Regions from separate parts of the Microbacterium sp. GXS0129 genome, predicted to be linked through region 1. Evidence: predicted binding sites of a transcription regulator. Region 1 holds the regulator's gene; the other holds the start of a gene.

Region 1 (3,468 bases):
CGATGCCGTCCGTCGCCTCGTAGACCGCCTCGATCACGTCCAGAGTGAGGGGCGTGCCGGTCGGGTTGTTCGGCGAGCAGAGCAGCACGATGTCGGGTGCGGCGGCCCGCACCTGCGCCGCAGCCGACTCCGCCGTCAGGGTGTAGTCCACACCCCGCTCCCCCACAGCCCACGTCGCGCCGGTGCCGCGGGCGAGCAGACCGTACATCGAATAGGTCGGGCCGAAACCGTACACCGTGCGCCCGGGCCCGCCGAAGGCCTGCATGATGTGCTGAAGCACCTCGTTGGAGCCGTTCGCGGCCCAGATCTGCTCTGCGCCGAGGCCGTGCCCCAGGTACTTCGCGAAGGCCTCACGGAGCGCCGTGAACTCGCGGTCGGGGTACCGGTTGACGTCGCGGATGATGAGGGAGATCGCGTCGATGATCCCACTCGCCACATCGTCGGGAATCGGATGCGTGTTCTCGTTGACGTTGAGTGCCACCGGCAGAGCGGCTTGCGGGGCGCCGTAGGGCGTCATCCCGCGCAGATCATCACGAAGGGGAAGGTCACCGAGAGAGGCAGTCACCGCTCCATGCTAGGCCGCGCGGCACCGCGACGCCCATTCTGAACCGTCATGATCGGACACGGCCGGACGATGCGTCCCCGTCGGGGCATCCCGTGCACCGATCCGGCACCGGGATGACGACCCTCCGCAGGACGGACGAAAATCGCGCGGCACCGGGACGAGGTGTGCCCCACCGCACGCGCAGACTGTCCGTCCGGCCACCCCGACGCCGTACGGGATCCGCTCAGTCACCCGGGAACGACGAAGCCGGTCCGTGCACGAGAGGGAAGATGCGCGGACCGGCTGAATCGAACGGGGACCTCGCGCACCAGTCGGTGCGGCAGGCCCGGAGGATTACTCGGCGTCGAAATACGAGCTCGGGATGGCGAGGGTCTGCCCCGCCGACAGCGTGTCCGAGTGCAGGTTGTTCAGGCGGGAGATCTCCGCGACCACGTCGCGCGGGTCCGCCTCCGGAGCAACGGTGGTCGCAATGCTCCAGAGCGAGTCACCGGGCATCACCGAGATGTTGGTGAAGGTACCCGCCGGGGCCCCGGCCTCGTGGGAGGCGATGGCCGACCCGCCGCTGAGCACGGCGACGGCGATGGCGGCGATGAGGGGAAGGCTCGCGAGGACGGCGAGCACGCGGCGACCGCGGGTGGTGATGCGCAGACGTGTCCGGGGAGACGCCGACGTGAGACGCGGGGCCTGCGGGGCGGTGACGCCGGTGGTGACGCTGATGGTGCTCATGATCTGTCCTCCCTCTCGGTATGGTTCGCATCCGGTCCTCGGCCGGGAGGGCCGGATGCGAACCTACGTACCGAATATATGTTCGATGTACGAATCCGTCAACCCGTTTTTCGAAACCCGGCTGATCAAGATCAGCGACACGCTCGAACAAAAGTCCTCGGATCGTTCGAAACTCGGATACGGTTTCGATACGCACAGCACACCACGGACCACCGACATTGGCGTTTTCGCCCGAAGGAGCAAGGACATGAGCGAGGCATCCGGCCCCGACACCACGCTGGAGAGCGGCCCCGCGACAGGCTCCGATCGCCCCGTGGAGAGCACCGGTCGCGCGGGAACGCGGCGCCGTCGCAGCCTGAGCGAGAAGCAGCTCGCCATTCTGGAGGTCATCCAGCGCTCCATCGCACGCAACGGCTATCCGCCGAGCATGCGCGAGATCGGGGACGCCGTGGGCCTCAAATCCCTCTCCAGCGTCACGCACCAGCTCGGCCAGCTCGAGCTCAGCGGCTACCTGCGACGCGACCCCGGCAAGACGCGGGCGATGGAGGTCCTGATCGACCTTCCCGGCACCGCTGCCGAGAATCCCGCTGACGCCATGACACCAGTCGGAGACGCCGCGCTCGTGCCGCTGGTCGGGCAGATCGCAGCGGGTGTGCCGATCACCGCGGAGCAGCAGGTGGAGGAGATCTTCCCGCTGCCCCGACAGCTGGTGGGCAAGGGCGAGCTGTTCATGCTGAAGGTGAACGGCGAGTCGATGATCGACGCCGCGATCTGCGACGGCGACTGGGTGGTGGTGCGCGTGCAGAACGACGCGGACAACGGTGACATCGTGGCGGCGATGCTGGATGGCGAGGCGACGGTCAAGACCTTCCGTCGTCGTGACGGTCACACCTGGCTGCTCCCCCGCAACACGGCGTTCGAGCCCATCCTCGGCGACGAGGCCACGGTCCTGGGCAAGGTCGTGGCGGTGCTGCGCGCCGTCTGATCCTCCTCACCAATGCCAGAGGGCCCCGGATCCGAGATCCGGGGCCCTCTGGCGTTGTCAGCTCAGGCGCTGATGCCGGCGCGGACGTTCTTCGTGGCCGCCACGAGGTTGCGCAGCGACTCGACCGTCTCGTCATAGCCACGCGTCTTCAGACCGCAGTCCGGGTTCGCCCACACCAGCTGGTGCGGCAGCGCGTCCACCGCACGCTGCAGGATCGCCTGCTGCTCGTCCACCGAGGGAACACGCGGCGAGTGGATGTCCCACACCCCGGGTCCGACGCCGTGCGGGAAGCCGGAGTCGCGGATGTCGTCGATCACGTCGCCGCGGCTGCGAGCGGCCTCGATCGAGGTGACATCGGCGTCCAGCGCGGTGATCGCGTCGATGACGACGGAGAACTCGGAGTAGCACAGGTGCGTGTGGATCTGCGTGGCGTTTCGCGCGCCCGCGGTCGCGAGCCGGAACGATCCGACCGACCAGTCGAGGTACGCCGCCTGGTCGTCCGCCTTCAGCGGCAGGAGCTCGCGAAGAGCGGGCTCGTCCACCTGGATGATCTGGATCCCGGCGTTCTCCAGGTCGGCGATCTCGTCCCGCAGCGCCAGGCCCACCTGGTTCGCGGTCTCGGCCAGCGGCTGGTCATCGCGCACGAAGGACCACGCCAGGATCGTCACCGGGCCGGTGAGCATGCCCTTGACGTGCTTCTGGCTGAGCGACTGCGCATACTCGGCCCAGCGCACCGTCATCGGCGCCGGACGGGAGACGTCGCCCCAGAGGATCGACGGGCGCGTGGCACGGGAGCCGTACGACTGCACCCAGCCGTTCTGGGTGACCGCGAAGCCGTCGAGCAGCTCGGCGAAGTACTGCACCATGTCGTTGCGCTCGGCCTCGCCGTGCACCAGCACGTCGATGTCGAGGTCGTGCTGCAGATCGATCACACGGGAGATCTCCTCGCGCAGGAATCCCTCGTAGGCGGCGTCATCGATCTCGCCCTTGGCGTGCGCGGCACGAGCACGGCGGATGTCACCGGTCTGTGGGAACGATCCGATGGTGGTGGTGGGGAGCACGGGAAGCCCGAGTGCGGCGGTCTGCTCGGCGACGCGCTCCTCCTCGTTGCCGCGCTCGAAGTCCGCGGCAGCAAGGGACGCGGTGCGGGCGCGTACGGCATCGACGCGCACGCCCGGTGCCGCGGCGCGAT
Region 2 (3,468 bases), on a different contig from region 1:
CTGGGAGCGCTCGCGATCCGTGGCGCACTGGAGAAGGGCGGGATCGCGGCCGAGGCCGTCGACGCGGTGGTCATGGGGCAGGTGCTTCCCGCCGGTTCCGGCCAGAACGCCGCGCGTCAGGCGGCCGTCGGTGCGGGTCTCGGGTGGAACGTCCACTCGTCCTCCGTGAACAAGGTGTGCCTGTCCGGCCTCACCGCCGTGATCGATGCCGCGCGGATGATCCGCTCGGGTGACGCGACAGTGGTGGTGGCCGGTGGCATGGAGTCGATGACTCGCGCGCCGCACCTGCTGATGGGCTCGCGCGACGGGTGGCAGTACGGCAGCGTCGAGGTGCTCGATCACATGGCGTTCGACGGTCTCACCGACGCCTATGACCGGGAGAGCATGGGGCTGTCCACCGAGCGCCACAACCCGCGCTTCGGCGTCGATCGGGACGCACAGGATCGCGTCGCGATGCTGTCGCACCAGCGCGCGGCCGCCGCAGCGGAATCCGGTGTTCTCGCCGACGAACTCGTCACGGTCGAAGTACCGCAGCGCAAGGGCGACCCGGTCCTGGTGACCACCGATGAGGGCGTCCGCCCGGCGACCACGATGGAGACACTGCGGGGACTTCGCCCGGCCTTCAGCGCCGATGGTCAGATCACGGCGGGCAACTCCTCGCCGATCTCGGACGGCGCAGCGGCTCTCGTCCTCACCTCACGTGAGCACGCGGCGGCGCAGGGATGGCCGATCCTGGCGGTGGTCGGTGCGAGCGGCCAGACGGCGGGACCCGACAACTCGCTGCAGCTCCAGCCGGCCGATGCCATTGCGAAGGCGATGTCCAAGCAGGGGATCACCGCGGAGGATGTCGACCTGTTCGAGATCAACGAGGCGTTCGGAGCTGTGGTCGCCGCGTCACAGCGCGCCCTCGGCGTCGACGAGGACCGTGTCAACATCCACGGCGGCGGGATCGCGATCGGTCACCCGATCGGTGCGAGCGGGGCTCGCCTCGTCGTGCATCTCGCTCATGAACTCGCACGGCGCGGGTCGGGGACCGGCGCCGTGGGCCTGTGCGGAGGCGGGGGACAGGGTGAGGCGCTCATCCTCACGCGCTGAGGCTGCCTAAGCTGAGGGCATGGTGCAGATCCGCGCGGTGTCCCTCATCGATGAGCCCGTGTGGCGTGAGCTGTGGGCGGGGTACCTCTCGTTCTACGAGACGGAGATCGACGAGGCCACGACCGCCTCGACCTTCGCGCGCGTGGTGGACGGGCGCCAGATCAACGGTGCCCTCGCGTGGGAGGGGGACGCGGCCGTCGGCCTCGTCCACTGGCTCACGCATCCCGCTACCTGGTCGATGCGTCCGTACTGCTACCTGGAAGACCTGTTCGTCTCTCCCGCGGCGCGCGGGGACGGAGTGGGGACAGCGCTGATCGAGCATGTGACGACGTGGGCGCGCTCGAACGCCTGCCACAAGGTCTACTGGCTCACCGCCGCGGGGAACTCCACCGCGCGGTCGCTGTACGACCGGGTGGCACGAGACACCGGATTCGTGCAGTACGCGATATCACTCTGAGCCTCGTTCCACATCACGAGACAGCGGTGGTGGGGTCTGATCGGCGGTGAGACGCTGCTCTTCTGGGGAGCAGATGTGCGCTGTACCGGGGTGTGCGTGGCGTGCGCGGCGTGCCGTGTGCGGTGCGGGGTGATTCGTCTGGAACGTGCCGTGCACTGCGTGGCGCGTGCGGTGTGCGCTGTGCAGCGGTGCGCGGGGCGGGGATGATCCCGGCCTCTGCGGGGCGGTGAAACGACACCGCCCCGTGCGGGGTGCGGTGAAACGACACCGCCACGTGCGGGTGCGGTGAAACGACACAGCGCCGCATGCTGGGCGCAGAAGATCTATCCACAGATCCGCAGTTGTCGAACATAGGAACGACGGAAAGTGCCAGCATTGGGCCATGACATTAGCACCAATGAGCGGCGAGGCCCGGGCAAACGGCTTTGCTCCGCACCCCTCGAACCGGACGGAGCTTCCGCCTTCGCGCGGTTCTGCGGGGCGGGTGCTCGGCCCGGCAATGGCGACGCCGGAGGTGTTGAACTCATACATCGATGCGGTGGCCGCGGTGACGCGTTCCCGTGCCGCCACCGAGGCCATGGAAGCGGCCCTGCTCGCGGATCTCGTAGCGCTGTCGGGGGCGTCGGGGGAGTCTTCACACAGTGACCTCGGTCTGCGCTCACTTGCGGCAGAGGTCGGAGCGGTGATTCACATCAGCGATCGCACCGTTCAACGCCGCATGTCCGACGCGTATCGACTGGTGTGGGAGTTCCCCGCGGTGCACGCAGCGGTGTCCACGGGAGAGATCCTGATGGCTCACGCGCACGTGGTCGTCAACGCGGGTGCGCCGATCACCGCGGGCCCGGCGCGGGAGGCGTTCATCGAGCGGGCGTTGACGCTCGCCCGTGTCGAGTCGCCCAACCGATTGCGGGCGATGCTGGCCAGCGTTGCGGAGGAGGTGCAGCAAATCGGCATCACGGAACGCCACCGCATCGCGAACACGTCGCGAGCCGTGTGGATCACGGATGACGTGGACGGCATGTCCACGCTTCACGCGTACCTTCCGTCGGTCCTTGCGCACGGGGTGAAGGACCGGCTGGACCAGATGGCGCACGCTCTTCGCGGCCAGCGCGGCGATCGCCCTCGAGGGTTTCGGCCGGCCGCCCAGGACCCTCGACGCTGGGCGAATGGCGCGAACTGTTCGGATGGTGCGAGGGCCGTCAGCGTCAGGGACGGCGCAACCAGGGCGAACGGCACCCGCACTGTTCACGGTGCGAAGGGCGCAGCGGGCGATGTCGAACGTGCACAAGCCTCCTGGACGACGGCGAATGTCGTGGCTGGCGAGGGCGCAGCAGCAGATCCTGAGCAATCGCCGTACAAGGACACGCGCACCGTCGACCAGATGCGCGCGGACCTCCTCGCGGATCTGCTCCTGACCAGTGCACCGACCAGTGTGGACACGGCTGTCGGAGCGATACGTGCGACCGTGGCGGTGATGGTCCCCGCACTCACTCTCATGGGAATCACGCACACCGGCGCAGAGCTTGACGGCGTGGTGCCGATCGATGCGGACACGGCTCGCCAGCTCGCCGGCGGAGTCGTCGGCTGGGACCGACTGCTCACCGATCCAATCCACGGCGCTGTCCTCGCCACTGATCGCTATCGCCCGACGGCGGAGATGAAGCGATTCCTCACCCACCGTCATCAGCACTGCAGACACCCCGGATGCCGGGTCCCCGTGAGGCGTACGGATCTCGACCACAACCACGAGTGGGCGAGCGGCGGAAAGACGGACGTCGCGAACCTCGCTCCGCTCTGTCGTCGCCACCACACGTTGAAGACCAGCGCTGGCTGGAGCATCACGCCGCTCGCGGGTGGAGACCTCGAGTTCGTGAGTGCACTGGGCCGATCTCATCTGGAGATGCTCACGCCAAGGA

Evidence for each region. Region 1 encodes LexA, which represses DNA repair genes until DNA is damaged. Its sites were predicted from a motif close to TCGAACANNTGTTCGA; they were not measured.
Region 2: the regulator LexA is predicted to act here: its motif matches at 1,897-1,912, upstream of ACIQJ5_RS05995 (DUF222 domain-containing protein).

The regions. Positions count from the first base shown of each region.
Region 1 covers NZ_JBIZVZ010000007.1:80,016-83,483, reverse strand. Annotated here, with positions in the region: gene ACIQJ5_RS17160 (histidinol-phosphate transaminase) at 1-565, opposite strand, end outside; gene ACIQJ5_RS17155 (LysM peptidoglycan-binding domain-containing protein) at 899-1,291, opposite strand; gene lexA (transcriptional repressor LexA) at 1,539-2,276, shown strand; gene metE (5-methyltetrahydropteroyltriglutamate--homocysteine S-methyltransferase) at 2,339-3,468, opposite strand, start outside.
Region 2 covers NZ_JBIZVZ010000001.1:1,313,363-1,316,830, forward strand. Annotated here, with positions in the region: gene ACIQJ5_RS05985 (acetyl-CoA C-acetyltransferase) at 1-1,095, shown strand, start outside; gene ACIQJ5_RS05990 (GNAT family N-acetyltransferase) at 1,115-1,552, shown strand; gene ACIQJ5_RS05995 (DUF222 domain-containing protein) at 1,935-3,468, shown strand, end outside.